DNA from 3 places in the Thermoanaerobacter sp. RKWS2 genome. Region 2 is predicted to be linked to each of the others. Evidence: riboswitches for the same ligand, from Rfam matches in the RefSeq annotation. Region 2 holds a riboswitch; each other region holds the start of a gene.
What was found. Region 2 has a riboswitch for S-adenosylmethionine ahead of OEI98_RS11755 (homoserine dehydrogenase). Riboswitches for the same ligand answer to the same signal wherever they lie in the genome.
Positions count from the first base shown of each region.

Region 1: it holds a riboswitch for S-adenosylmethionine, as region 2 does, so the genes downstream of both, OEI98_RS08635 (methionine ABC transporter ATP-binding protein) here and OEI98_RS11755 (homoserine dehydrogenase) in region 2, are expected to answer to the same signal.
Region 3: it holds a riboswitch for S-adenosylmethionine, as region 2 does, so the genes downstream of both, OEI98_RS10400 (methylenetetrahydrofolate reductase) here and OEI98_RS11755 (homoserine dehydrogenase) in region 2, are expected to answer to the same signal.

Region 1 is NZ_CP110888.1:1,616,083-1,626,517, forward strand. Features, by position in the region: gene OEI98_RS08595 (MFS transporter) at 1-688, opposite strand, end outside; partial or broken gene OEI98_RS08600 (Chromate resistance protein ChrB) at 704-1,230, opposite strand; gene OEI98_RS08605 (IS200/IS605 family accessory protein TnpB-related protein) at 1,377-2,813, opposite strand; partial or broken gene OEI98_RS08610 (IS607 family transposase) at 2,794-3,388, opposite strand; partial or broken gene OEI98_RS15080 (Rqc2 family fibronectin-binding protein) at 3,630-4,970, shown strand; gene OEI98_RS15315 (NFACT RNA binding domain-containing protein) at 5,001-5,339, shown strand; gene thpR (RNA 2',3'-cyclic phosphodiesterase) at 5,364-5,912, opposite strand; gene OEI98_RS08630 (GNAT family N-acetyltransferase) at 5,928-6,497, opposite strand; SAM riboswitch class I at 6,782-6,904, shown strand; gene OEI98_RS08635 (methionine ABC transporter ATP-binding protein) at 6,974-8,008, shown strand; gene OEI98_RS08640 (methionine ABC transporter permease) at 8,001-8,654, shown strand; gene OEI98_RS08645 (MetQ/NlpA family ABC transporter substrate-binding protein) at 8,682-9,506, shown strand; partial or broken gene OEI98_RS08650 (Asp/Glu racemase) at 9,523-10,172, shown strand; rRNA gene rrf (5S ribosomal RNA) at 10,279-10,387, opposite strand; rRNA gene OEI98_RS08660 (23S ribosomal RNA) at 10,420-10,435, opposite strand, start outside.
Region 2 is NZ_CP110888.1:2,228,583-2,239,017, reverse strand. Features, by position in the region: gene OEI98_RS11770 (ISLre2 family transposase) at 1-720, opposite strand, end outside; gene thiC (phosphomethylpyrimidine synthase ThiC) at 848-2,146, opposite strand; TPP riboswitch at 2,192-2,299, opposite strand; gene OEI98_RS11760 (IS30 family transposase) at 2,591-3,634, opposite strand; SAM riboswitch class I at 3,843-3,953, shown strand; gene OEI98_RS11755 (homoserine dehydrogenase) at 4,021-5,304, shown strand; gene OEI98_RS11750 (homocysteine synthase) at 5,331-6,614, shown strand; gene metX (homoserine O-acetyltransferase MetX) at 6,635-7,735, shown strand; partial or broken gene OEI98_RS11740 (Gfo/Idh/MocA family protein) at 7,835-8,970, shown strand; partial or broken gene OEI98_RS11735 (RsmB/NOP family class I SAM-dependent RNA methyltransferase) at 9,015-10,396, shown strand; gene corA (magnesium/cobalt transporter CorA) at 10,398-10,435, shown strand, end outside.
Region 3 is NZ_CP110888.1:1,947,599-1,958,033, reverse strand. Features, by position in the region: gene OEI98_RS10410 (glucose-6-phosphate isomerase) at 1-914, shown strand, start outside; gene glgP (alpha-glucan family phosphorylase) at 960-2,585, opposite strand; SAM riboswitch class I at 3,085-3,189, shown strand; gene OEI98_RS10400 (methylenetetrahydrofolate reductase) at 3,253-4,164, shown strand; gene OEI98_RS10395 (homocysteine S-methyltransferase family protein) at 4,178-6,601, shown strand; gene OEI98_RS10390 (YbaK/EbsC family protein) at 6,570-7,070, shown strand; gene OEI98_RS10385 (manganese catalase family protein) at 7,087-7,659, opposite strand; gene OEI98_RS10380 (spore coat protein CotJB) at 7,673-7,930, opposite strand; gene OEI98_RS10375 (spore coat associated protein CotJA) at 7,935-8,108, opposite strand; gene OEI98_RS10370 (sodium ion-translocating decarboxylase subunit beta) at 8,199-9,326, opposite strand; gene OEI98_RS10365 (hypothetical protein) at 9,339-9,485, opposite strand; gene OEI98_RS10360 (HutP family protein) at 9,557-9,973, opposite strand; partial or broken gene rlmD (23S rRNA (uracil(1939)-C(5))-methyltransferase RlmD) at 10,147-10,435, shown strand, end outside.

The DNA.
Region 1 (10,435 bases), 610 kb from region 2:
TTTTTGCTCTCAAAAGTAAAAACTGATTAGAAGAATTACCTAAGGCAAAAATTAAAATAACTATTAAAAACATTTGAAGACGTCTATCAAGACTTTTCCAAGAAAATGAAAGTTTTTTTGAAAGTTCATGTTTTACTGTGCTTTCCTTAGCAAAAAACAGCACAATAACTCCTAAAAAAGCTGGTATTAGAGAATACATAAAAACTGCTTTATAATCTCCTTTATAAGAAGTCAAAAAATAATACGCTAAAGCAATTCCAATCGTTGCGCCTAAAGTATCCAATGCTCTATGAAGTCCATATGCTCTCCCAATGTTTTCTTTATCTACAGCTTCAGCAATCAAAGCATCTCTTGGAGCTGTTCGTATTCCTTTTCCAAACCTGTCAGCAGTTCTACCCCAAAAAACCCATCCCCATGAAGTAGCAAAATACAAAAACATTTTTCCTATAGTAGAAAAAGAATATCCAGCTATAGCTAAAGGTTTTCTTTTACCTACTTTATCAGATATGTACCCTGAAAAAACCTTAAGTATACTAGCTAGACTTTCCGCAAACCCTTCAATAATCCCTACTATTGCCGGGCTTGCCCCAAGTCGAGAAGTGAGAAAAAGTGGAATCAAAGGATATACCATTTCAGTAGATATATCTGTAAGAAGACTTGTCAACCCCAAAATAATTACATTTAACAATTAAAATGCCTCCCTTCACTCTTTATTATTTTCATAAACCAATGAAGCAAAATATTCAAAGTCTCGACTGGCTTTTTCTAATAATTCCTTAACCTCTTTTTTCATTTCACACTCAAACACATCTCTTTGGGCTACTTTTTCAAACCACTTATATAACTTATTCAACTCATCTTCATTTTCCTCTAATTCTGCAAAAGTAAAATTTTTTCTTGCTATCTCTTTTTCAATCTCTTTAAAAAACTCTTCACATTGTTCCTTTATTTCACTATATTCTTCCCTCCTTTGATGATTAAATTGTTCTATCACATCCTTCTCTATTTCTTCATCAAGGGCCACTACTTCAAAGGCTTTAAAATCTCCTCCAAAGCCTTTAATTTCATCCTTTAACTTTTCTATTTCTTTTACAAGCCTTTCCATGTAAGGCACAATACATACAGACTGTTGTAAATACAAAGCGCCAATTTTTTTATTCTTCTCCATATAGTAACTCTAGCTGTAGAAGAATCACTTGGGACCTTATACACAAAAAGTAACCACTTCAACTTTCCACCTGGTTACCCAAACTGTACAAAACTGGACAGTTCAGATAGCTGGGGTATTTATAGTCCGCCCTTCAGACTTTCCCTGCCCCAGCAGGCGGTATTTGGGAAAACCATAGCCCCTGCCCCAAGAAGCAGGAACTCGCGCCTTACGGGTCTCTCCACTTGCCCTGAATTAGTAATTCCTTCAGGGTAGAGAAGTCTCTTGGCACTTTCTCAGGGGAGAGTGGCGTTACCACCGCTACCTTGAGAACTTGCCAGAAATTATAGGTACTAAAACTTGTTCCATCCAGAGGTTTTAGTACCTTTCCTGACTCACTCTCAAGGCTTTGTATAAATTTTATTACTTTGTTTATTTCTCTTAAATGTTTTTTCTTTAAATGCTTGTTTCTAACTGTTTTCTTTACATGCTCTTTTAATTCTTCTAATTCATCTACAGTCAATGCGTTGAGAAACTTTATATAATTATCTGGTATCTTTTCTTGCAGTCCCAACCCTCTTCTTGCTATTACATAGGCTGCTGCTATATCTTTCGTTATCATGTATTGCGGTGCATATTTTAACATTCCTATTATTGATGTGTAAGAAGGGTCTACCTCTATTACTTCTATCCCTTCTCTTTTTGCTAGTGTTTTTATTTTTGAAAGAAGTGATTTGTAGCTAAAGTTATGTCTTATCCTTCTTGATTTTCTCCCTGAAAAATCTCCTCTTTTACCTTTTTCTTTTATTTCTAATTCTTCAATTATTATTGCTTTTCCTTTCTCTTTTGCTATTTTTACTATCTCATGAGCATATTGCCATCTGAAATATTCTCTTTTGTCCTTACTGCCACTTGCAAGCTCTGGCATTGGTATACTGCCATAGCTTATTAGATTACCTTTTTCATCTGTCTCTGCCCATGATATGTTGTCTGGATATGCATTTAAATCTATTCCTATGACTCCTTTTCCTTTTGTTATTTTTATTTTTGGATATTCTTCTTCAATAGCAAAATAGGCGTATATACTGCCGTTTTTAAGTTTTAATTCTACAGAGTAGGGTATGTTTGATTGGGCAATTTCCTGTAGAAGTTCTCCTCTGCTCTTATTCTTTTTGTAGCCTGCTTCTATTCTGGCGTATAAGTATTTTCTTTCCCCTACATTTATCCTTAAGAAAGTGCCATTTTCTTTTATTTCTATTCTTGTGTTGAGATTTCCTTTTTTGCTTTTATCTCCTCTTGAATAGAGATTCCCTTTTCTTCTTTCTTGCCACTTTGTTTTTAGCTTTTGATATTCTTTCCCATTTATATGGCGCTTTTGAAGTTTTCCAAACAAGTCTCTTCCTCCAAAAATGACTTTCTTTGGATTTTCGCCTAATTCTCTAGCAGATTCTAATGTGCTTCTTGCTTTCATTATTGCATCATCTACATACCTTGAGTTTAAATTGAAAGTTTTCGGAAGGTCCCTTTTTAATGTTTTTCTATCATAACCTTCTAGAAGCCTTTTATATGCAAATCTCATGCAGGACGACCATCTTCTCATTAAGTCTAATACTATTTGTTTGTCTTGTTGATTTAAAAAAATGAGTTTAGCCTGTATTACTATCATGCTCTTTGCTCCTTTGTCCATAAATTCTTGCTGCAAATGAGGACTATTGCTATTAAGTCTTCTGCCAACTCTTTATTTGCGTATTCTTCATTTTCTTTATCATTTAAAATTGTTAGTTCTACCCCAAAGCTTTCCATGAAAAATTTGAGATATTCAAAGCCAAATCTTGCAAGTCTATCAGGATATTCTATTACAACTTTTTCAACCTCTCCTCTTTTTATCTTGTTCAAAAGCTTTAACAATCCTCTCCTGTTTTCATTTACTCCACTTGCTATTTCGGATATAACTTCATACTGCCATCCTTGAGAATTAGCATACTCTTCAAGCCTTCTAATTTGATTCTTAAGATATTCTTCTTGTTTCTTTGTGGACACTCTTGCATACAAAACTACTTTGGGTTTTGGTTTTTCTTCCAGCATGCCTAATAACTTCTCTATATCTTCTTTTTTGTACCTTCTTCTTCCTTTTGGTGTTCTAACTGGGGTTATTAATCCTTCTTTTTCCCAGTTTATTAATGTAATTCTGCTTATATCATATAGCTCTTTAACTTTTTTATAGTTAATAACATTTGTCATCACCTAATTGAAATTACATCATTTTTTACTATTAATTTCAACTGTTTTGACCTCCTCTATCTTTCTTTCTCTTGCTTTTCAATTTTCTACTTATGGCAATTAAACTTTAATTCCTATTTTTACATCTTGTTTTATTGTAACAAATGTTACAACTAAAATCAACACAATCAATTTTTCACTATTAAACCCTTCGATTTCATGGTATACTTTTTATATACAATAAAATCTGGAGGTTATAACTATGGCTTTGGACGGTATAACTTTACATGCAATAACAAAAGAATTAAAAGAAGAAATTATTGGTGGAAGAATTGATAAAATATATCAACCTGTAAAAGAAGAATTAATCTTTATAATACGAAATAAAGGTAAAAACTATAAACTGCTATTGTCTGCTAATGCAAATTATCCAAGAATATATCTTACAGAAGAAAATAAAGAAAATCCTGCTGAGCCTCCAATGTTTTGCATGCTTTTGAGAAAATTTCTTCAAAGCGGCAGGATAATAGATATAAAACAAGTAGAATTTGACAGAATAGTAAAAATCGATATAGAAACAAAAGATGAATTAGAAAATCAAACAATTAAAACTCTAATTATTGAAATAATGGGAAAACACAGCAATATCATATTAATTGACAAAGCTACTCAAACGATAATAGATAGCATAAAAAGAGTATATTCCGATATGAGTAAAGTAAGAGAAGTACTACCTGGGAGGCAATATGTCTGCCCACCACTGCAAGAAAAGTTAAATATAAATAATCTTTCGTTACCTTCTTTTAAAGAAGCTGTTAACAACTACAAATCAAAAAAATTGAAAAAGCCTTAATAGATATTCTACAAGGATTTAGCCCCACTTTAGCAAGAGAAGTTGCTTTTAGATGTAATGTATCTGACAGATTTGTAGAATCAATAGAAGATGAGCAAATTGAAAATCTATATCAAAACATAAAAAATATATGAAGATGTTTTAAGCTTAAATTTAAAACCTTGCATTGCTTTTCAGGAAAATGAAGTAATTGACTTTTCTTGTATTGATTTATCTCAATATATTACAAAAACTTTTTTCCCTACAGTGAACCAAGCTGCTTGTAAATTTTTCAGTGAAAAAGCAAATATAGTAAATTTGCAAGCAAGGTCCTCGGATTTAAGAAAAATCATCAACAACAATTTAGAAAAACTTTATAACAAATTAGATAAACTTCAACAAGAATTAAACGAAGCAAAAAATGCTGACACTTTTAGACTTTACGGCGAACTTATAACAGCAAATATGCACCTTCTAAAAAAAGGAATGGAAAGCTTCAAAACCATGAACTATTACACTGGCGAAGAAATTGAAATACCCATTGACAAAAAATATTCCCCTTCAGAAAATGCCCAAAGATACTTTAAAAAATACAGCAAGTTAAAAAATGCCAATAAAATAATAGAAAAACAAATATCCGATACTCTTGAGGAAATAACTTATTTAGAAGGTCAACTAGTGAACTTGGAAAATTGTACATTACCATCAGAAATAGAGGAAATAAAAAATGAACTGTCTGAACAAGGGTATATACATAAGCAGCAAAAGAAAAAAATATCACGGCAAACTCTTTCTCAACCATTGCATGTAGTATCTTCAGACGGTTTCGACATATATATAGGGAAAAACAACACTCAAAACGATTATCTAACGTTAAAATTCGCAAATCCTAACGATATATGGCTTCACACAAAAGACATACCAGGGTCCCACGTCATAATAAAGACAAATAACAAATCTGTGCCTGAAACAACTCTTATTGAAGCTGCAAAATTAGCCGCCAAATATAGCAAAGCGAAAAATTCTTCAAATGTACCTGTTGATTATACCTTAAAAAAATACGTAAAAAAACCTTCTGGCGCAAAACCAGGTTTTGTAATATATACAAACCAAAAGACCCTTTATGTAAATCCAGAGTAAGATGCTTTTTAGGCATCTTACTTCTTATTTTAAAGGCACACTAAATATAGGAATATATTTTCTTCTATTTTCTTGTATAACGCTCTCATACAAAAAAATTGTATCTACTAAAATAGCCTCTTTCTCTTGTTTTTCAAAAAGATTATTTACTTCTTCTATGTCAATGCTTAAACGTATGTCTCTGGCAATAGTAATGTGGGAAGTAAATTTTCTTTCATCTTTTGCAAATCCTATTTTATATAATTCTTTATCTATATTGTGATGCAATTTATTTAGAAATTCACTTTCTTCTGTTCCTATCCACAAAACTCTCATCTCCTTATCACCTTTAAAAAATCCTACTTCTGAAAGTCGTATGTAAAAAGGGCTGATGCCTTTTACTGCAACTTTTGCCGCTTCTTCTATTTTAGAAATAGCCTCTACTTCTATTTCTCCTAAGAATTTTAATGTGATGTGGAAATTATCTTTATAAGTCCATCTCCCTTTTACAGTATAATTTTTCAATGTTTCCTGAAATCTCACTATCTGCTCTATAGCTTTTTCGCCTATATCAATTCCAATAAAAGCTCTCATAATTATCCTCCTTGTTCACTTATTATTGTTATTATTTTCCTGGTAATAATTGTTTCTATTAATAAACTCCTCTTTTAAAATTCCCATTACATATTCATTTATGTACTTACCGTGCTTATATACTACTTCTCTCAATAGCCCTTCTTTTTTAAAACCACATTTTTCATAACTCTTTATTGCCCTTTCATTAAAATCATAAACCCTTAACTCTACTCGATGTAAATTTAATTCATTAAAAATAAAATCCAGTAGTAAATTTAAAGCTTCCGTACCATAGCCTTTATTTCTGTGTTTTTCTTCCCCAATCATTATTGCAATCTCACAGTTTCTATTTTTCCAGTCGACATTATTATATGAAACATTTCCTATATATTCACCTGTGCTCCTAAGTATTATAGCGAATTCTCCATTTTCTTTTGGATCTTTTTTTGTTTTCCACCTTTCTGCAACAGTTTCTACTGTAACAGGATATGGTATACCCGGCATCGTTAAATTTCTACTATCATCACTATTCCGAAACTCTACAAATTTTTCAAAATATTTGCTCTCAAATGGAACAAGTTCAATTCTATTACTTTTTAACATGACCAAAACCCTCCAAAGAAATTTTTAATTTATTATAGCACAAAAATCAGAAGAAAAGTGATCCTTTTTAAAAAGTTCAGTGTGCTTTTCACTAAGTTTATTTAACATTTCATAGGCTTGCATAACTGGTGTTAGTATATTATTGTAGACACTTTTGGATTAATTATTGCGATAACAATGACATTTTCGCTGGCTATTGACAAATTGCTTTTTAGCCTATTGACAAAAGTTTATGTTGATGTTATTATCTAATTAAATTGCTGAAGTGAATAATAAAATAAAAACTCTTATCGAGAGCAGGTGGAGGGACTGGCCCGATGAAACCCGGCAACCGGTGGCCGAAAGTTTTAAACATGCGGCTGCACGGTGCTAATTCCTGCAGAACGTTGAGTTCTGGCAGATAAGAGGATTTAAAAACCTCTTCGTACTGTCAGAAGAGGATTTTTTATTTTTATTTTGGGAAAGGAGGCTTTTCTTTGATCTATATTAGAAATCTTACAAAAGTTTATCATTCAGCTTCAGGAAATGTTAGGGCTTTGGAAGACGTCAACCTCAACATAGAAAAAGGCGATATTTTTGGAATTATAGGTCTGAGCGGTGCTGGAAAGAGTACTCTCCTGCGCTGCATAAATATGCTCGAAAAGCCAACTTCCGGTTCAATTGAGATAGATGGTGTTGAAATGACTCGGCTTTCTCCCTCTGAATTAAAAGAAATGCGAAAAAAAATAGGCATGATATTCCAGCATTTTAATCTGTTATCATCCAGAACTGTCAGAGGCAATGTGGCTTTTCCTTTGGAGATTGCCGGGCTGGACAAAAGGACAATCGATAAAAAAGTAGAAAATCTTTTAGAGCTCGTGGGGCTTTCCGACAAGGCCGACAACTATCCTTCTCAGCTTTCAGGCGGTCAAAAACAGCGGGTAGGCATAGCACGAGCCCTGGCTAATGATCCGAAAGTTCTTCTTTGTGACGAACCTACTTCAGCGCTGGATCCAGAAACAACTCTTTCTATTTTAAATCTTTTAAAAGATATAAATAGGGAGCTGGGAATCACCATAGTTCTCATAACTCATGAAATGAATGTCATTAAACAAATTTGCAATAAAGTAGCAGTTATTGAAAAAAGTCGTGTGGTAGAACAGGGACCTCTTATTGAAGTATTTAAAAAACCTCAAACAGAAACCGCACGAAATTTTTTAAAATCTGTAACTTTATCAGAAATACCTAAGGAATTAAAAGATAGGATTGAAAACTTGTCCCACGAACACTTGGAAGGCAAAATTATTAAAATTGCCTTTTTCGGCGAAATTACAACAGAACCTGTCATATCAAGCATTATAAGAAAATTTGATGTTGACACCAATATTCTCTATGGAAACATTGACCACATCCAGGGTATGCCCTACGGTACTCTTATAGTTGAGCTAAGAGGCAAAAACGGTGAAACAGACGCTGCTTTAAAATATCTAAAAGATTTGGGACTCGACGTGGAGGTGATTGAAAATGTCTGAAACTATAAACTTATTGCTGGTCGGAACGTGGCAAACTATATACATGGTAGTGGTATCAACGCTCATAGCAACAATTTTTGGTGTACCACTTGGTGTGCTGTTAATGGTAACTGACAAAGATCAGATACTGCATAACGAACCTTTAAACAAAATACTAGGTACTATTGTAAATATTTTCCGTTCTGTACCCTTTGTAATACTTTTAATTGTACTTATACCTTTCACCCGGTTGCTTGTAGGAAAAGCTATAGGAACCACTGCTGCTATTGTTCCACTTTCTGTAGCAGCTATCCCTTTTATGGGAAGGCTTACCGAAACAGCATTGAGAGAGGTAGACCGCGGTGTCATTGAAGCAGCCCAGTCTATGGGAGCTTCGCCTTTTCAAATTATAACTAAGGTGTTAATCCCTGAGGCTCTACCTTCCATAGCAGCAGGGGTTACTATAACTACTATAAATTTAGTAGGATATTCTGCAATGGCAGGTGTTATAGGAGGTGGTGGGCTAGGAGATTTAGCAGTAAGATATGGATATCAGCGATTTATGCTCGACATTATGCTTTATACCGTAGCAATTTTGGTAGCTATGGTACAACTAATTCAATTTCTAGGAGATATATTAGTAAAACATCTGTCAAGGAACCGGTAAATTATATTTAAAAAGGAGGAAATTAAAGTGAAAAAAATTTTAACCGTAGTTTTACTATTTAGTCTTATAACACTTTTTATCTCAGGATGTGGAGCAAAACAAACATCCCAATCCCAAACACAGGACACATCAAAGATAACCATCAAAGTAGGAGCTACTCCAGTGCCCCACGCCCAAATTTTAAACGTCGTAAAACCTATACTTGCGAAAGAGGGAATTAATTTAGAAATTGTAGAGTTTACAGATTATGTGCAACCTAATCTAAAACTTGCTGAAAAAGAATTAGATGCTAATTACTTTCAGCATATTCCTTATCTTGAAGACTTTTCAAAGGAACATAATCTCAATTTAACATACATTGCTAAAGTTCATATCGAACCTATGGGAATATACTCACAAAAAATTAAAAATCTCAGTGAATTAAAAGAAGGTGCTACTATTGCCATACCAAATGATGCTACCAATGGCGGAAGAGCTTTGCTACTGCTGCAATCAGCTGGAATAATAAAATTAAAACCAGATGCAGGTATTAAAGCAACAGTAAATGACATTGTCGAAAATCCTAAAAAAATTAAGATTTCCGAGTTGGAAGCAGCTACTCTGCCAAGAGTATTATCAGATGTAGACGCAGCAGTAATAAATACCAACTATGCGTTGGAAGCTGGACTTGTACCCACTAAGGATGCTCTCTTTATCGAATCAGCAAATTCCCCTTATGTCAATGTACTGGTAGTTCGCAAAGGTGATGAATCAAGGCCTGAACTTAAGAAGTTAGCCGAAGCCTTAAATTCTCCAGAAGTTAAAAAATTTATCGAGGACAATTATAAAGGTGCCGTAGTACCTGCTTTCTAAACAGGAGGCGATCTTATTGTCACAATCTCATAAAATTATTGGGGTTATCGCTGGTACTCCAGTAGATACTCAAATGGGAGTTGATTTTGTGAAAAAAACGGGATTGAAGCATTGGGAATTTCCACGGCTTCAACCCCGGATGAACAAAACATCCTCCAATTTTTAAAACCTGATGTCCTCACACAAAAAGTAATCTCTATCATCGGGGATTTTAAAAAAGAAAACATAAAGAAGATAATGATTTACTGCAATTCTCTTTCAGCTGCAATAGACCTTGAACTCGTAAAACAAAAATACCCAGATACTAATATTGTAACACCTCTTCAAGTATACCATAGTGTAGCTTCAAAGTACAATCGGCTGGTAATTTGGGCTGCTAATAGTCAATCCTTAGAGGCCATAGAAAAGATATTTTATGAAAATAACCCGTTAGTTCAAATTATCGGAATAACTATGCTTCCTATAATAAGGGCAATTGAAAATTTTGAAATTCCAGAAGTTATCATCGAGAAATTTAGTCTCGCTGATTTAGTACCTAAAAATTTTAATGCAGATGGTATAGTACTAGGTTGCACCCACTTACCTTATTTGAAAGAAAAGCTTGCAGAAAAATTAAATATGCATATTATTGACCCTGCAGAAGAAATGCTACTTGAACTCCTTTAGTTAAACTAATTGCAGTTACTAATTCCACCACATAAAAAACAAAAACTAGAAAAGAGGTAGTCCATTTTAAAAACAGACTACCTCTTTTTAAATATGTATAAAATTTTACCGGCAGCGACCTACTCTCCCGCGAAAGCAGTACCATCGGCGCTGGAGGGCTTAACTTCCGTGTTCGGAATGGGAACGGGTGTTTCCCCTCCGCTATCGCCACCGGAAATCTAGACCCTCAAAACTGCACAAAGCCTTCTCGGTCAAGTCCTCGA
Region 2 (10,435 bases):
TGCTACATCTATCCATATGTCTTCAGCTTTCTCTCCTACGTATGCCTTGTAATGCACATTTCTCAGTACATTTCTACCATTTTTCTCTTCTTTACCTTCATGTATGTATATCAATCGCGGTGTTTCATTGCTGCCATCTTGCAAAGGCACATGGTCTTCATCTGCTTCTATGTATAATACCCTTACTTCTTTCTTCTCTTTTATTTCTCTCTTTACCTCTACTTCTCCTATTTCCCTTATTGCGTTTAATACCGTCTGTTTACTTAACTCCTCTGGACATGCTTTTTTACTGCTTCTTTCATATGATTCTTCTATTGCGTTCTCTACTAACTTTATTTTTACACCTTTTTCTATCCTATCGTGCCGTCCTATCTCTAATGCATCATCCACCAAATATGTATATCTTCCATCCTCTCTGGATTTGTAATATGTCCTCTCATATTCTATATCCCCAAGGATTGTGGTTAATCTCTTTTTATCTTTCCTCTCTACTACCCATTTTTCTTTCCTTCTCTTATCTTCTTTTATTATCCTATCTAACTCTTCAATAATTGCTTCTATTGCCTCTCTACCTAGTTTGTCCGTGAGTTCTTTTATCCTTGCTGCAAGCTCTGTAATATTCATTCCTTTGTTTAATAAATCACTAAAAATTTCTATCACTTCTCTAGTGAAATTTAGAGCATTTTGTAGTATAATATCTTCAAAGATATGTTTGTTCACAAGAGACACCCCTTTCTGTGTTGTTTTGTTTTCCATAATCTATTTTATCACAGGGGTTGTCTCTTGTTTTTTTTACTCAAAAAATCCTACGATAATTTTACACTATGATGTAAATAAGGCAAAGGTATTAGCAAGTCATAGTTGAAGTTCCAAGGTACTCACTGACAATTTTCATAGCGCAGAATTTTCCGCACATACTGCAAGTTTTGGCTGTAGATATGTTTTTATTGACGCGATATTTAAAAGCTTTATCAGGGTCTATAGAAAGCTTTATTTGCTCATCCCAGTTTAAGGCTTTTCTAGCTCTAGCCATAGTTAAATCTTTTTCTTTAGCACCTTTTACGCCTTTTGCGATATCTGCAGCATGGGCAGCTATTTTTGCTGCAATAACGCCTTCTTTGACATCTTCTTTGTCTGGAAGTCCGAGATGTTCAGCGGGTGTAACATAGCAAAGGAAATCAGCACCAGAAGCTGCTGCAATTGCTCCTCCGATTGCTGAAGTTATGTGGTCATAACCAGGAGCTATATCAGTCACAATAGGGCCAAGCACATAAAAAGGAGCGTTGTGACAAAGTTGTTTTTGAAGTTTTACATTTGCTTCAATTTGGTCAATTGGCACATGCCCGGGTCCTTCTACCATAACTTGAACTCCTGCCTCTCGAGATTTCTTTACCAATTCGCCAAGGATTATAAGTTCTTGAATTTGTGCTGCGTCTGTAGCATCTTCAAGACAACCTGGACGCAGTCCATCTCCTAAGCTTAGAGTTATGTCATATTTTTTAGCAATATCAAGGAGTCTATCAAAATGTTTATACAAAGGATTTTCTTTGTTGTTATGGAGCATCCAAGCAATTGTAAAGGAGCCACCGCGGCTTACTATATCCATCACTCGGCCGTTGTCTTTAAGCTTTTTCAATGATTCAAATGTTAGACCACAGTGGACTGTAATAAAATCAACCCCGTCTTTTGCTTGTTCTTCTATAACTTCAAAAATAAATTCTTCAGGCATAGCTACAATGCTACCGTATTTGGATATAGATTCTACAGCTGCTTGATACATAGGGACAGTTCCTACAGGGACAGGGGAATTTTCAAGTATTTTTCTACGAGATTGGTTAATGTCGCCCCCTGTGCTTAAATCCATTACCGCATCTGCTCCAGCTTTTACAGCAACATTTAATTTTTCAATTTCTTTTTCAATTTCAGGGTATGCATCAGAGGTTCCTATATTGGCATTTACTTTTGTCGATAAACCCCTTCCTATGCCTTTGGGAATGAGGTTTTTGTGGTTGATGTTTGATGGTATTACTATTTCTCCTTTTTTAACTCCTTCTAAAATAAATTCTTCGTCTACTCCTTCATACTCTGCGACTATTTTCATCTCTTTTGTGACAATGCCTGAAAGGGCGTATTCCAATTGTGTCATAATAAAAACCTCCTTAAAAAATAAATAAACCATGGGGATTATAGCCATGGCAGATGACCACATCCCTACGCAGGTACTAACCTAACAGGTTCGATGGGTTAAAAGGCAACACCTTTTTCTCAGCCGGTTACGCCGGCACCCCATGTGGCAAATATTAAATTTTTATAATCGATAGGGTATAAATATTATACAATATTATTATACCACTAAAAAAAATCGGCGTATATTATAATTTAGAAAAAATTTAAGATATAAATTGCAATATTAAATGCAACACCTAATGAAAATCATGTAGATATAGGATTTGGAACAAATCATATATAACCTTAAGCCCATCTTAGTTAACAAATTGAGCGGAGGTCGTGATTTGTCAAGGGTTTAAGTCAGGCGAAGCCTGCCCCTTGACAAATCACGAGCGAGCTCTATACTTTATAAGGGATGGGCTTAACAGATTTTTGCCAGCTCTTCATAAAAGCATTCTTTAGGTGTTTTATAATTTAACAATTTTCGAGGAAGGTTATTAAGCCAGTTTTCTACTCTCTTTATCGTATCTATAGATAAATGTTTAATACTTTTACCTTTAGGGATGAAACGTCGTATAAGACCGTTATGTCGTTCATTTGTACCTCTTTCCCAAGATGAATATGGATGTGTATAATATACTTCTACGCCATATTCTAAAAGAGCACTTTCTAAATCACTAAACTCTGTACCATTATCAGATGTTATTGTTTTAAAGACCTTGCTTAAATTGTCACCAAACATATCTTTTAATTTTGATAGTGCATCTTTAACAGATTTACTGTCTTTTGTATCCAATAGTAATATTATTTCATGGCGAGTCTTACGCTCTATTAATGTTAAAAGCACCTTGTCATTAGACTTCTTGCCAATTAACGTATCTATTTCCCAATGCCCAAAAACTTCACGGCTTTCAACTTCTTTAGGCCTAAAATCAATACTTTTACCCATAATACGTTTATTTTTACGGTTTTGTTTCTTCCTTGGTTTTAAACGTAGTTTTAAAGGTAAATCAATGTTTTTAACTTTTAATAATCCTCTATCTATATAGTTGTACAGTGTTTTAGTACAAACAATGGTTTTATTATTCCAGCTTGGGTCTTTTTTACAATAGCCTACAACTGCATCTGGTGACCATTTTTCATTTAATATTTTATTTTCAGCATATTTCAAGAAATCTTCTGCTTTAGCTACTTTAAATTTAGCTCCGCAATTTGAACGATTTTTTTCGTAGATAGCTTGACCGGTTTCAGGAAAATAGCTTGTATAAGAAGATAAATCACTTCTAAGTTGTGTAGTAGTTCCACGTTTAATTTCACGGCTTATAGTGCTTGGAGATCGATTAAGTTTTTTAGCAATATACCGAATACTTCTTCCTTCTTTGAGTAATGCATAGATCTCTCCTCGTTCATAGCTACTTAAGTGTTTAAAAGAACGATTTTTTGTGGTATCATTATTATGAACCATAGTGAAAATCCTCCTTGTATGATGTTGAGTTGACACCTATATCATACACGATTTTCACTATGGTTTCTATTTTTTTATCTGTTGCATTTAATTATACAACTAACCAAAAAATTTAAGAAAGAGTACAAAAAAAGTTCTTGACTTTACAGTTTCAAAGTGATAACATAGATTACAACATGCAAAATTGAATATAATATTACACACAAACCTCTTATCAAGAGTGGTGGAGGGACTGGCCCGATGAAACCCGGCAACCGGCATTTATATGCGTCTGGTGCCAAATCCTGCAGGTTAGGGTGTCTAACCTGAGAGATGAGAGGAGTGGCGGATTATTAGGCCCTCTTCTCATTGAGAAGAGGGCCTAAAAATTTATTTGGAGGTGTGACATGAAAATAAAAATCGGATTATTAGGACTTGGAACAGTAGGAACAGGAGTATATAAATTGATAACTTCAAGAGGAGGTCATATAAGGGAGAGTACAGGGGTTTATCCTGAGATAAAGAAGATACTCGTGAAAAATCTCAATAAGCCAAGGAAAGTGAAGGTAGAAGGACTACTTACCCAAAATGCTGAAGAAATTTTGAAAGATAAAGAGATAAAAATAGTTATTGAAGCAATAGGAGGTATTTCTCCAGCTTACGAATATGTGAAGGAGGCTTTGGCTTCAGGGAAGCATGTAATCACTGCAAATAAAGAATTGATAGCTAAGCATGGAGAAGAATTAAATGAAATAGCAGAAAAGAATAGAGTATTTCTAAAATGTGAGGCAAGTGTAGGTGGGGCTATACCTATACTGCATCAAATTGATAGATTAAAAATTACAGATGAAATAGATTTTGTAGGCGGTATAATAAATGGCACTACTAATTATATTCTCACCAAAATGACTACTGAAGGTAGAAGTTATAAAGAAGCACTTAAAGAAGCCCAGCAATTAGGATATGCAGAAGCAAATCCCGATTATGACGTAAAAGGCTTTGATGCCCTTTATAAGCTTGCTATATTAATGAGGAAAGTGTTCAATATAAACGTGCCAGTAAATTCTATAACCAGAAAAGGAATAGACGAAATCACGACTCAAGATTTAAATTACATCAATAAGTGGGGATATAAAATAAAATTATTTGCCTGGGGCAAAAAAGTCAAAGATGGCATCTTTGCAGGAGTGGAACCAGTTTTAGTCGAAGAAAATAATATTTTGTCAAGGATAAACGACGTAAATAATGCTATCATACTTAGAGGGGATAGTTTTGGTGAATATGTTTTTGTAGGAAAAGGTGCTGGAGAACTTCCTACAGGGGATGCTGTAGTGGCAGATTTAATTGATATATTGTTAAACTATGATATCAAAGATAATAAGAGGATAAACTTTCTTCCAATTCGTCAGGGAAGTTTTACAGATACTTTTTATATAAGGCTTGAAACTCATAAAGAAAATATTTTAGGTTTGAAAAAAGTTTTAAAGTTTTTAAAAGAACAAAAAGTATCAATTGTGGAATCTTCCTATGAAAACGGCACATTTACAGCTATTGTTAAAATGAAGAAAAGTGTTGAGACATTTACAGAAAAATTAGAAAAAATAACCGAGATAAAAACTATTTTTAAAGTTTTGCAAGAGGATATAACAGAAGAAGTAAGTAAATTTGAGGATTTTGTAGAAGTGATTTAAAAAATTTTGTGAAAGGAGTTAAAAGTATGTCTAAAAAATATGGTTTTTCAACTTTGGCAATTCATGAAGGGTGGGAGCCTGACCCAACTACGGGAGCTGTAGCCCTTCCTATATATCAAACTTCTTCCTTTGCTTTTAAAAGTACACAACATGCTGCAGACCTCTTTGCCTTAAAAGAAGAAGGGTATATATATACTCGAATGATGAACCCCACAGTTGACGTTTTTGAAAAGAGAATAGCTGCATTAGAAGGTGGGGTAGGTGCCCTTGCTGTATCTTCAGGTCAAGCAGCTATAACGCTGGCAGTTACTAATATCGCAGGAGTAGGAGACGAGATTGTATCTTCTACCAATCTTTATGGAGGGACTTATAATCTTTTTGCGACTACTTTGAAAAAGTTTGGTATAAATTTTAAGTTTGTGGACCCCAGCAATCCTGAAAACTTTAAAAGTCAAATAACAGATAACACAAAAGCTTTGTACGTTGAGACTATTGGCAATCCAAAGATTGACGTGGCTGACATTGAAAAAATAGCAGAAATTGCCCACACTGCAGGAATTCCTCTCATTGTAGATAATACTTTTGCAACTCCTTACCTTGCACGGCCTATCGAGTTTGGGGCTGATATAGTGGTACATTCGGCGACTAAATTTATAGGTGGACATGGGACTTCTATAGGTGGAGTTATAGTAGATTCTGGAAAATTTAATTGGGACAATGGAAAGTTTCCAGAACTTACAGAACCAGATCCAAGTTATCATGGTATAAGGTATGTAAAAGATGTAGGCGAAGCAGCTTATATTGTAAAAGCGAGGGTGCAGCTTTTAAGGGATTTGGGTACTGCTTTGAGTCCATTTAATGCATTTTTATTCGCACAAGGATTAGAGACTCTATCTCTTAGGATGGAAAGGCACAGTCAAAATGCTTTAAAAGTTGCAGAGTTTTTAGCTTCTCATCCCTACGTTTCGTGGGTGAATTATCCAGGACTTAAATCAAGTCCCTATTATGCTTTGGCACAAAAGTATTTGCCAAGAGGGCAAGGAGGAGTTTTGACTTTTGGCATAAAAGGCGGATTAAAAGCAGGCATTAAGTTTATAGAGAGTTTAAAATTATTTACTCATCTTGCTAATATAGGGGATGCAAAGTCTTTGGTTATACATCCAGCCAGCACGACCCATCAGCAGTTATCAAAAGAAGAACAGTTAGCTTCTGGTGTTACGGAGGATATGATAAGACTTTCTGTAGGGCTGGAAGACATAGAAGATATATTAGAAGACCTTGATAATGCCCTTTATGCATCGCAAGAATAGATAAGGAAAGGTTGATGTAAATGATAGTTGAGGAAAAAAAGGTTACACTAAAAGGGAAAAATATATTCACTACAGAAAGTGGATATAGCTTTGATGAACTTACTATTGTTTATGAAACTTATGGAAAATTAAATAAAGAAAAAAATAACGTGATACTTGTGGAACACGCTTTAAGTGGCAGTGCCCATGCAGCAGGTATGCATCCTGGGAAAAATAACGTGGGCTGGTGGGACCCTTTAATTGGTCCGGGCAAGTATATTGATACAGATAAGTATTTTGTCATATGCTCTAACTTTCTTGGCAGTTGTTATGGAACGACAGGCCCTTCTTCTATAGACCCTAAAACAGGAAAACCTTACGGTTTAAGGTTTCCAAAAATTAATATAAGAGACATGGTGAGAGTGCAGAAACTTCTTCTAGATTATCTTGGCATAGACCGGATAAAAGTCGCTATTGGAGGGTCTATGGGAGGAATGCAGGCTTTAGAGTTGGCAGTGACATACCCGGATTTAGTGGATAAATCTATTGTCATAGCTGCTGATTATAAGCTTACTCCTCTTAATATTGCGTATAATCATGTAGGAATACAATGCATACTAAATGACCCACATTTTTACGGCGGTGATTACTATGATAAGCCCCATAAACCTGATAAAGGATTGAGCACTGCCAGAATGCTGGGAATGATAACCTACAAAAGTGGTGATTTATTTGACTATAGATTTGATAGGTTAAGAGATGAAAACAATTTTGAAGTGGAAAATTACCTCAACTATCATGGTTTGTCTTTTATAAACAGGTTTGATGCAAATTCATATTTATATATTTTATGGGCTATGAATGAACATGACATTACGAAGCCTTATGGTTCTTTGAAGATGGCACTTAAAAGGATTAAAGCGGAAATACTCATGATAGGGATAGATACAGATATGATTTTTCCTTCTAAGTACATGAGGGATTTCATTAAAAAACTTAATGCTTCAGGAGGGTGTGGCAAATTTGAAGAAATATCTTCAATGCAAGGTCATGACTCTTTTTTGGTGGATATAGATAAGATTGGACCTATTATTTCGGATTTTATAGAAGAAACATACAATAAAGAAATGGTTTGTGTATAATTGTAAAAGAACAGTCCCTTTTAAAAGGGGTTGTTCTTTTTTATGCTTTATTAATGTTATAATTAAAATATATCGTAATTTTATAAAGAGGTGATTTTAATGTCAAAAAAAGAAATAAAACTTGGCTTTATAGGGCTTGGCTTTATTGGGACAATCCATTCTATAGCTTGTTTTTCAATGCCTTTAATATTTAAAAACCTTCCTTTTGAAGTGAAACTTGGACCTGTGTACAAGAATAACATAGAAGATATACCACATTTTTTTGAAAAAGGTGTAAAAAGTATTGAAGAAATGTTGGAAGAGGGCGGCCTTGATGCTGTCGACATATGTACCCCTAATTACCTTCATTATGAACAGGCGATGAAAGTGATAGAAAAAGGCATTCCATTATATCTTGAGAAGCCAATAGGAGTTAACGGCAAAGAAGCCTATGAAATAATGGAAAAGGCAAAAGAAAAAGGATAATACATCAAACAGCTTTAATGTATAGGTTTATGCCCGCTGTAAACCAGGCAAGAGACATGATAAAAAATGGAGAGATAGGTGAAATTTTAAATTTTAAGGCGTTGATGCTTCATTCGGGCTATATGGACCCTAAAAGGCCTATGTCCTGGAAAATGAAAAAAGCTACTTCTGGTGGTGGAGCAATAGTTGACATGGGGATACACCTTGTGGATGCAGTAAGATTTATGATGGGAGAAATAAAGTCTTTAAGATCAAATTCGAAGACATATTTTAAAAAAAGGCCTGTATCCAAAGGCTCTGAAATTTATGAAGAAGTGGATGTAGATGACTGGACAAATGTAGAAATAGAAATGAAAAATGGAGGATGGGGAAGTATCGAAGCCTCAAGGATATCTGCCGACCTTGAGGAGGAGACTCGATTTGAAATATACGGTACAAAGGGCTCAATAAAAATATCTACAAAACATCCTCGTTATGCTGTATTATATAAAAAGCAAGATAATATCCAAATAATTGGCGATTACGATAAAAAAAGCAAATTTAGCGAGTATGTGGAGTCAATATATCCTACAGAAAAGTATTCTCTTGGATGGATGGTAGATTTACACATGGCAAGCCTTATAAATTTTTTTACAAATATAGTAGAGGATAAAATTGTATTTAGTGAGACACCCACTTTTGAGGAAGCCTACAAAGACCAGGTTATTTTGGATAAAATATTATTATCAGCTGAAAATAATGGGAAAGTTATTAGTAATCTAAAAGATTAGTTGTCAGTATATTATTCAATCAATAAGATAGGGGTAGTAATAAGATGAAAATTACAGTAAAAAAAGAGTTTTTGAAGAGAATGGAGCAATTACTTAAAGAAGAGTATGAAGATTTTTTAAAGGAATACGACAAAAAGCCTCAAAAAGGCTTAAGAGTGAATACATTAAAAATCGGTGTAGAAGAGTTTAAAAAAATTGTTCCTTTTGAGATAACCCCAATTCCTTGGTGCCCAACTGGGTTTTATTATGATAAAGAAGAAAAGGCGGGCAACCATTTGTACCATATTTTAGGACTTTACTATATTCAAGAGCCGACAGCGATGGCAGTTGTGGAGGTGTTAGACCCTAAACCAGGGGAAAAGATTCTCGATGTAAGTGCAGCGCCCGGTGGTAAGACTACACACATAGCTACGAAAATTGGCGATGAAGGAATAATTGTTGCTAATGAAATAGATAAAAAAAGAATAAAAGCACTGGTGGAAAATGTAGAGAGAATGGGAATAAGAAATATTGTCATAACAAATGAAACTCCTGAAAAGTTGGCTACCGCATTTGAAGGATATTTTGATAAAATTTTGGTAGATGCTCCTTGTTCAGGAGAGGGAATGTTTAGAAAAGACCCTACAGCAAGGAAAATTTGGTCTTTAAATAATGTCATGAGTTGTTCTATTACACAGAGAAATATTTTGCGAAGTGTAGCTCCTTTATTAAAAAAGGGAGGCATTTTGGTTTATTCTACCTGTACTTTTGCTCCTGAGGAGGATGAAGGAGTTATAAAAAAATTTTTAGAAGAACATCCTGAATTTGAAATTGAAGAAAGTGAGATTAGCAAATTCTTTGACAGAGGGCATCCCGAATGGGTTGAAGGTCCTGAAGATTTAAAAAAATGCATGAGATTATGGCCACATAAGGTGAGAGGAGAAGGACATTTTATTGCGAAACTGAGAAAAAAAGAGGAAGAAGAACCAGACTCTAGATTTAAAAAAGCAAAAGGCAGAAAAAAGCAAAAAGAATTACAACTATTTTACGATTTTGCTGATAAATATCTTAATTTAGACTTAGATAATCTAAATATTGAAGTGCATAATGATTTTGTTTACCATGTATCAGAGGGTTTACCGGATTTGAGTAATATAAAGGTATACAGATACGGTTGGCAGTTAGGGGAGCTTAAGAAAAACAGGTTTGAGCCTTCTCACTGGTTGGCAATGGGAATTAAAACTTTACAAGCTAAAAGACTTTTGGAACTTGAAAGAGAACAAAAGGAAAAATATTTAAAAGGAGAAACTTTTGAATTGGACTTAGAAGACGGCTGGATTTTTTTACTATAGAAGGGTTTCCTGCGGGATGGGGCAGAATTGCAAAAGGGGTAGTTAAAAATTATTATCCTAAGTGGCTTAGAGATATAGAAGTATGGGAGGAATGAAATGATTAGGTGTTTATCATATTCACAAGGGGAAATTGT
Region 3 (10,435 bases), 280 kb from region 2:
CTACCACAGAACCGGCAATAGCTTTTAGAGTTTTTAGAGATTTTCTTGAGAGAAAATATGGAAAAGAAGGGGCTAAATCGAGAATATATGTGACAACAGATAGAGCGAAAGGAGCTTTAAAAAAATTAGCTGATGAAGAAGGATATGAAACATTTGTGATTCCTGACGATGTTGGAGGAAGATACTCAGTTTTGACAGCTGTAGGCCTTCTACCAATAGCAGTAGCAGGCATTAGCATAGACGATATGATGCAGGGAGCTTTTGATGCTTCAACAGTCTATACCAAAGATAACCTTAATGAAAATATCAGCATGCAGTATGCAATTTTGAGAAATATTTTGTACAGAAAAGGCAAAGCTATAGAAATACTTGTAAATTATGAGCCAAAGCTTCACTATTTCTCTGAATGGTGGAAACAGCTTTTTGGAGAAAGTGAAGGTAAAGACAATAAGGGAATTTATCCTGCTTCAGTAGATTTTACGACAGATTTACACTCAATGGGGCAGTTTATACAAGAGGGAAGCAGAAATATTTTTGAAACAGTTTTAAATGTTGAAAAACCTGTTAAAGATATAGTTATAAATGAAGACAAGGACAATATAGATGGGCTTAACTTTTTAGCAGGAAAAACTATAGATTTTGTCAATAAAAAGGCTTTTGAAGGTACATTATTGGCTCATACAGATGGGAATGTTCCTAACCTTGTAGTAAATATCCCTGAAATATCAGCTTACTATTTTGGCAATCTGGTCTACTTCTTTGAAATGGCTTGTGCTATAAGCGGATATATAAATGGGGTTAATCCATTTGACCAACCAGGAGTAGAGGCTTACAAGAAAAACATGTTTGCACTTTTAGGAAAACCAGGATATGAAAAAGAAAAAGAATTGTTAGAAAAAAGATTGGGAAAATAAATTAAAGGCCGGACAATTGCGCGGCCTTTTTAAATAGGGGTTGACTTATTTTTTTGTGTACATTAAATCGTAGTATTCTTTTAACATTCTATTAGCTGAGAAAGCTTCATAAGTCGTCCTTATACTTTCTCTCATCATGTTTTCCCATTTCGCTTTATCATTGTAGTAGGTTGGAACTACTTTATTTAAAAGGACGTCATAGAGTGCTTCAAGGTCGTGTTTGTCTAATTCTTCTATATTGTCAGACTCAAAACCATCCCCAAATTGCCAGCCATTTACTCCGTCTATACAAGCTTCTGCCCACCATCCATCTAAAATACTTAAATTTAACACTCCGTTCATGGCGGCTTTCATGCCGGAGGTACCACTGGCCTCTAATGGTCTTCTTGGATTGTTTAACCACACATCAGTGCCTCGAGTAAGCATTTTTCCTATTGTCATATCGTAATCTTCTAAGAATACTACGCTTTCAGGATATTTCTTTGTCATCTCTATTAATTTTGCGACAATTTTTTTACCCACGTCATCTAATGGATGACCTTTTCCTGAAAACACCATTTGAATTTTTTTAGACCTTAGATAATCACCTATGACTTCGTCATTTGTAAATATAAGGTCGCTTCTTTTGTAAGGAGCAGCTCTCCTTGAAAAACCTATCAAAAGCTTGTCAGCGTCTAATTTAACTCCTGTCCTTTGATATACAAAATCAATTAATTCTTGTTTTAAAATATTATGAGTTTCTAAAAGTCCTTCACCTTTGTTGTAGGCTTCTATTATCCTTTTATCTACCCAAGTGTTTCTGTCAATTCCGTTTGTTATTGAAATTATAGGAGCCTTGTTGTCAACATGTTGCCACATTTTGTTTGCAGTTTGACCGTGAAGTTTTGAGACACCGTTTGCAATACGAGAAAGTCTCAAACCTGCGACTGTCATATTAAAAGGAACACCACCAATTTGAGCCATTTGCTCAATTGAAAGGCCATTGTTTGCACCCATGTACATGAGAAGTTCTAAATCGTGAGATTCGTTTCCTTCTTTAACAGGGGTATGGGTTGTAAATACTACTTCTTCCCTTGTGGCTTTCCACGCCTCTTCAAAACTCATATTTTGATTTTCCATTTTCTCTCTTATAAGCTCAATGGCTGCTAATACTGCATGCCCTTCGTTAAAATGATAAACATCAACATCAATTCCCAAAGCTCTTAAAGCTCTTACTCCGCCAATGCCTAATACTATTTCCTGTGCAACTCTTTCTTCACCAAACCATCCATAAAGTTGACCTGTTATCCATCTGTCCCCATTTTCTGGTATATCTGTGTCAAGCAAATACAGAGGAGCATTGTCAAAGTTGTCTATCAACCATACTTTGCAATACACATTTCTATTTCTTATTTTTACTTTTACCTTTACTCCAGTGTCCTTTAAAAAGTCGTACTTACGTGTGTAATTGCGATAGGCATCATAGGGGTATCCGTCTTCACCGATATGTTGTTCTGTATAACCTTGTTTCCACAGTATGCCTATTCCTACTAAAGGCATACCTAACTCTTTTGCAGCTTTTAGATGGTCTCCTGCTAAAATGCCTAAGCCACCTGCATATAGTTTGAAATCTGACTGTAAGCCATATTCCATGCAGAAATAGGCTACTCTTGGTAATTTTTCATTACCCATATTAAACCTCCTCATTTTCCAAGTGTTAAGTATATTATAATATTAAAAAAATCATTATGCAAGTGTTTGCACAAGTATTAAAAATAAAAACAGTGTTATTGCTCGATAATTTTTATATCTATGTACGGGCCACTCAGTGAATGCTAATACTAAAAGCATTATAAAATTCACAATAGGTATAAACATCAAAAGACCATATGCTCCTCCATAACCAGTTTTATCAAAAATTTTCCACCAGATTAAACCGTAAAGTATAATTGATCCAATAGAAAGGATACCAAAAATAAGAGATGAGAACATTCAAAACATTCCTTTCTCGAAAATTTATATTCTTTACAATTATAGTATAGCAAATAACATAAAAAATTTACAGATTTATTTTAAAAAAGTTAAAAGCCTGCAAAATCTTTAGAGAGGGACAAAAAAATTTCTATTGACATAGGAGTTAATCCATAGTATCATATAGCTTAAATAGTTTAACAATTTAATACTTTAAAATCTCTTATCGAGAGTGGTGGAGGGACTGGCCCGATGAAACCCGGCAACCGGCATTTTATATGCGTCTTGGTGCCAATTCCAGCAGCGTTTCGCTGAAAGATGAGAGAGTTTTGGTGTCTCTTCTTTTGGCGAAGAGACTTTTTTATTTTTAAAAATGGAGGCGATGTAGATGTTGAAAAATGAAAATTTGTGTACTAAACTTAAGAAAAGGAAGTTTGTTGTGACAGCAGAAATTTCTACGCCAAAAGGGGTAGATATAACGAAAACTATTGAAGAAGCGAGAAAATTAAAAGGCATTGTAGATGCCTTAAATATAACGGACTGTCCTATGGCGAATATGCGGATGAGTCCTATAGCAGTCGCTCACCTTTTACAAGACCACTTAAACATTGAAGCTATTTTTCATTTGACCTGTAGAGACAGAAATCTGATAGGCCTTCAGTCAGAGCTCTTAGGAGCTTATGCGTTAGGTGTGAGAAACATACTAGCCTTGACAGGAGATGAACCTTCCCGTGGAGATACTCCTCAGGCTAAAGGGGTATATGATGTAGATTCTGTTGGGCTTTTAAAGATTATCAGTGCTTTTAATAGAGGTTATGATTACAATGGAAATAAATTAGATTCCCCAACAGAATTTTGCGCCGGTACGACTGCAAATCCAAATGATTTAAGGGATGAAGCACTAGAGAAGCTTAAAGTTAAGATAGAGGCAGGGGCAGAATTTATTCAAACACAACCGGTTTATGATGAGGAAATTTTATTTAAGTTTATTGAAAAGATTAAAAATTTCAATGTACCACTTTTGATAGGCATATTACCTCTTAAAAGCTATAAAATGGCAGTCAATTTAAATGAAAAAGTGCCAGGTATAGATATTCCAGAAAAAGTTTTAGAAAGGCTAAAGGATGGAGGAAGAGAAGAGGGAATAAACATAGCTGTAGAGTTTATAAAGCGGATACGCAGTGAAGTTGCAGGAATTCACATTATGCCTTTAGGGAGTACAAATGTTGTGTTAGAAATAATTTCAAGAGTCGATGATTTAGTCTGTGATTTTGCAGAAAATAACGTACAGATGAATTAAATGGAGGTTAAAAATGTTAGACATTTTTAAAGAACTTTCAAATAGAGTGATTGTTTTTGATGGAGCAATGGGGACACAACTTCAAGAGAGGGGTTTAAAAACTGGAGAGTGTCCCGAATATATGAATATAACCCATCCAGAAGTAGTATTTGATATCCACAGGTCCTATATAGAAGCAGGAGCGGATGTGATTGAGACAAATACCTTTGGCGCTAACAGGATAAAATTAGCAAAATATGGACTGGAAAATGAGGTTTTCAATATTGTCACTCAGGCTGTCAAAATTGCCAAAGAAGCTTCCAAAGATAAACCTGTGGCACTTTCTATAGGACCTATTGGAGAACTTTTGACCCCTTATGGAGACATGACTTTTGACGAAGCTTATGATGTTTTTAAAGAAGTAGTTATAGCTGCAGAAAGAGCGGGAGCAGATATTGTTTTAATTGAAACAATGTCAGATATGCTGGAGGCAAAAGCTGCCATTCTTGCTGCTAAAGAGAATTCAAACATGAAAGTTATATGTACAATGACTTTTCAAGAAGATGGAAGGACTCTCATGGGGTCAGACCCTATAACTGTAGTAGTTAGTTTACAAGGGTTAGGATTAGATGCCATTGGCGTTAACTGCTCGACAGGCCCCGATAAAATGGTAAGTGTAGTGGAAAAAATGTCTCAAGTTTCTCGCATACCTATTATTGCACAACCTAATGCAGGTATGCCTGTCATTCGCGACGGCAAAACAGTTTACGACTTAAAACCAGAAGAATTTGCTAGTTTCTTTCCTTTACTTGTTGAAAAAGGCGCTTCTATAGTGGGAGGGTGCTGCGGTACTACTCCTCACTATATAAAACTTGTTAAAAAAGCTGTAAAAGATTTAAAGCCAAAAGTCAAAGTCAACAAATTTACAGCTGTAGCTTCCAATACAAAAACAGTTTTCATAGGTGAAAATTATCTTTTAAGGGTTATAGGGGAACGTATAAATCCTACTGGAAAAAAGAAGTTAAGTGAGGCTTTTTTGGCGGGAAATGTGAGTTTAGCAGTAGAGGAAGCTATAAAACAGCAAAAATGCGGAGCGGAAATATTGGATGTAAATGTGGGAGTTCCTGGGGTAAACGAAGAAGAATTACTTCCTAAAGTAGTTTCTGAAATACAAAATGTGGTAGACATTCCTCTTCAAATAGATAGCACTAATATTAAAGCTGTAGAAAAAGCTATAAGAATTTTAAGAGGTAGACCCATAATCAACTCTGTAAGTGCAAAAGAGGAAAGTTTAAAAGAAGTGCTTCCTATTGTCAAAAAATACGGAGCTTGTGTTGTAGGACTTACTGTAGGAGATAAAGGGCTTCCCAAAGATAGGCATGAAAGAATTGAAAATGCGAAAAAAATTATAAAAAAAGCGGAAGAGTATGGCATACCTAAAGAGGACATATTGATAGATTGTATTGTGCTGACGGTTTCTTCTGAGCAGGAGGCCGCAATTGAGACTTTAGAAGCGATAAAATTGGCTAAAGAAGAGTTAGGAGCAAATACTGTTGTGGGACTTAGCAATGTTTCCTTTGGTTTACCTGAAAGAAGGTTGATAAACTCTACTTTTTTAGCAATGGCAGCATCTTATGGGCTTACTACTGCTATTATAAATCCCTGCGATGAAGCCATGATGGACACTTTGAGGGCATCAATGGTTTTACTAAATAAAGATAAAGGCAGTGTGAATTATCTGAATATATATGGGAAAAAGCAAAAAGAGGAGATCAAAGAGAAAGAACAACAAAAAATTCAAGAAGAAGATTTAAAATCAAAACTCTATATCCAGATTTTAGAAGGCAAAAAGTCAGGAGTAGAAGATATAGTAAAAAATATTTTAGAGGAGGAAGTTCAGCCTCTTTCTATAGTTGATAACATAATAATTCCTGCCTTAAAAGAAGTGGGAGATAGATATGAAAAAGGCATATATTTCTTGCCACAACTTTTGAGCTCTGCAGAAGTGGTGCAAAGCGCTTTTAAGATAATAAAAGAAAAGCTTCCAAAAGGTTCAGTATCTAAAGGCAAAATAATACTTGCTACAGTTGAAGGAGATGTACATGATATAGGAAAAAATATAGTAAAAGTTTTGCTTGAAAACTATGGATATGATGTAATTGACTTAGGAAAAGATGTCAAAGGAGAAGTGATATTAGAGGAAGTAAAGCGAACAGGGGCACCGTTAGTAGGTCTAAGTGCTTTGATGACGACAACTTTGTTTAATATGGAGAAAATTATCAAACTGCTTAAAGCAAATACTGATGTGAAAATAATGGTAGGCGGGGCTGTTTTGACTGAGGAATATGCCTATAAGATTGGAGCAGATTATTACGGAAAAACGGCTCAAGATGCAGTTAAAATTGCTGATAAGTTTTTCTTAAAAAATGCTCTTTTATGTAAAACTTGTGGTATTTAAAGGTGGTGTAGAGGTGTCAGTAGAAGCGGTGAAAGAGTTTTTTAAAGAGAAAGGATATGATATTAAAATAAAAATTTTTGAAGATACAAGCACTGTGGAAAAAGCAGCTAAATCTTTAGGGGTAACTCCTGGGGAAATAGCAAAGTCTATGCTTTTTAGATTAAAAGATAAATATATTATGATTATAACAGCAGGAGATAGGAAAATAGACAATAAAAAATTTAAAGATACTTTTAAAACAAAAGCAAAAATGGCATCCCCGGAAGAAGTGTTAGAAGTTACAGGGCATCCTGTTGGTGGCGTTTGTCCTTATGGGCTGAAAAATCCGGTTGAAGTATATTATGATGTGTCTTTAAAAAATTATGAGGTAGTATATCCTGCAGCTGGTGATACAAATGCTGCTGCTACCATAAAAGTCGAAGACCTTGATAAAATAGTAGAAGGAAAATGGGTAGATGTATGCCAATAGACATACATCTACTTTTTTAAAAGAATTTTTTACTTTCCATATATTCTCTTACCTGTACTAAAGTTTCTCCAAATCTTTGAAAGTGTACAATCTCCCTTTCTCTCAAAAACCTTAGAGTATCTTTTACACAAGGGTCATCTGTGAGATTTATTAAATGTTCATAAGTTGCTCTTGCTTTTTCTTCGGCTGCCATATCTTCGTGTAGATCAGCGATTGCATCTCCTTTAGCCTGGATATAGGCGGCGGTCCATAATATTCCTGTTGTATCTGCATAGAATAGGCCTCTATCATGTTCTGTATAGTATTCCCCTAATCCTTCTCTTTTTAATATTTCTACTGGTACTCCCTTTAAAAGCTTGAAAACAAGAGTTGCTATTATTTCAAGGTGTGCTAATTCTTCTGTAGCAATGTCTGTCAAAACTGCTTTTGCTTTTCCTGTAGGCATGACGAATCGCTGAGTTTGATATCTTAAAGCGGCTGCCAATTCTCCATCAGGGCCTCCATATTGGGCGATGAGGTATTTTGCCATTTTTACATCTGGTTTGCATACTTTAGCAGGATATTGTAGTTTCTTTTCATAAACCCACATAGCAAAGTCCTCCTCAATATTCTATTTCCCAAGGCCATGGGTCATCTACCCATTTCCAAGGATATTGACTTTGTGAATGACCAAAAACCATCAAGGGCCCGTAAAATTGTTCATATTGCTGTTTTAGCATAGACAATTGATTAGAATAATAGTTGTAGTCTTGAAGAGCTTTTTGGTCCTCGGGATGAGTGTCTAAATATAGATTCAAATCTATGCAGGTAAACTCTATTTCCATGATTTTCTTAAGCATAGATATTTGATTGCCATCCATTTTATCACCTCATTTTTTCGCCTACATAAGGCATATCAAGTTCAGGAAAGACAGTGCCTTTTTTAATGGCTTCTTCCGGAGGATAAAGAGATACATACTTCTGTAAAGGCACATAAGCCTGTGCAAGCTTTAGAGGAGGAAAAGCATAATCTTGTACATAAGGATTATAGTCGTACATTTTTAAACCTCCCAAATCTATATATTTACTAATATAATATTCTTGCATATATCTTTGTGATACAATAAAAAAACAGCCATTTTGGCTGTTTTAATGAACTCCTAATAGTACAAGCATTATTCCACCTGCTATTGCCGTTCCAAAAACTCCGGCAAGGTTTGGCCCCATGGCGTGCATTATTAAAAAGTTGTAAGGATTTTCTTTTATGGCTACAGAGTGGGACACTCTCGCAGCTATTGGAACAGAAGCTATACCTGCAGAGCCAACAAGAGGATTTATTTTTCCACCAGAAAGTTTATTTAAAAATTTTGCTCCCAGTACACCTCCAGCTGTTCCTGTCATAAAAGCGATAAGCCCTAAGGTGACTATCTCTAATGTCTTAATGGTCAAAAAAGTGTCTGCTTTCATGGTGGAGCCTATGGAGACTCCTAATAATATCGTAATTACGTTCATAAATTCTCCACTGACTGTTTTTGCAAGCCTATCTACAACTCCCGACTCTTTTAAAAGATTTCCTAACATCAACATTGTTATAAGAGGAGCAATTGGAGGAAGTAGTAAATCTATTAAAACAGTTATTACAATAGGAAAGGCGATTTTTTCTGTTTTTGAAACGGGTCTCATCTGTTTCATCATTATTTGCCTTTCCTCTTTTGTAGTAAGTAACCTCATGATAGGAGGTTGTATTAAAGGCATTAACGCCATATAAGAATACGCAGCGACAGATATTTGAGCCATAAGGTGGGGAGCTAATTTTTGAGTTACGTAAATTGCCATTGGTCCATCTGCACCGCCAATAATCCCTATAGCCCCCGCTTCAAATATACTAAAACCTAAAAGTTTCGCGCCTATTAATGCTATAAATATTCCTATATGGGCAAAAGCACCTAAAATCATTAAACTAGGATTTGCAATCATAGGCCCAAAGTCCGTCATGGCACCTACGCCGAGGAAGATAAGGGGAGGATAGATAACCTTTTCAACCCCTAAGTAAAAAAAGTGTATGAGTCCCCCAGGTTCCAATAAATCAGTAGCTGGTATGTTTGCTACAATACTGCCAAAACCTATTGGAAGGAGTAAAAATGGCTCATATTTTTTTACAATAGCTAAGTATATGAGGAATATACCTACCAATATTAAAAACACATTACCCCAAGTTAAATGAACAAGACCGGTAGTTTGTATCATATCATTAAATAGTTTTAACAGAAGCTCCATTTGTGTCACTCCTTATTTTTTGTTAATAAATTTTTCGATTTTACTAAATAACGGAAATATCTTTGATAATATAGCACCAATTACTAACAGAAGCATTGACAACAAAACCATGTCTATGATTGACAAATAAATAGCTCCTAAAACTGTATCTGGTACCATTATTTCACCTCCTGAAAAAATAAAAGAGCCATAGTATTATGACTCTTTCCCTCTGTCTCCCCTTATGTACTTTATAAGTGCATTATTCCAAAACCCAACCTTTCATGATTTGTGAGAGGATGTAAAGCTGATTTTCCAAACATTGAAACTGCAATCCAAGTATTATCTGCTACAACTGCAATTTTCATCATAAGGCTTACGTCTAAGGGCAAAGTCAAGGATAAGGATTTTACAGCTTCAATTGTAGCATGTAAGAGGGCGTGCATAGAAGTTGGATTTTTTTCAATTACATTATTGTTTAAAGCTGCTCCTACCACTGCAGAGACTATTTTTTCATTGAATTCGCTACTTTTACCTCCCAGCTCTGTTACAGCGCATTTGTAACCTTTTTCTAAGAGAAGTTTTTTGATTTCTTCTTCTTCCTCTCTATTTGAGGAAAGAGACAATACTATGGCTCCTTTTGCAACTGTTAGGTTGTTTATAAACACTTTAATTCTTCATCCTTTCTCACTCTTTCACTCTCTCACTCTCTCACCCAGTATTAGTATACAACGTTATTAAAATTATGTAAAGGTTATTTTATTTTTTGATGAAAACATTTTAATAAGTAATATTAGAATTATTGAGCAAAATAAGGTATAATCTAGATAGCAAAGGAGGAATGACAGTGAGAAAAAACGATGTTATCACAGTTGACGTAAAAGAGATGGAATTTGGTGGATTTGGGATAGGCTATTTTGAGGGGAAAAAAGTAAAAATAAAAGGAGCACTTTTGGGGCAAAAAATAAAGGCAAAAGTTAAAAAAGTAAAAAAGGATATGGTAGAAGGCGAAATAGTAGAGGTAATAGAGAATTCTACTTTGGAGAAGCAAAGCCTTTGCCCTCACTTTGGAGATTGTGGCGGCTGTACTTATCAAAATGTTAGCTATCAAGATCAACTTAAGATAAAAG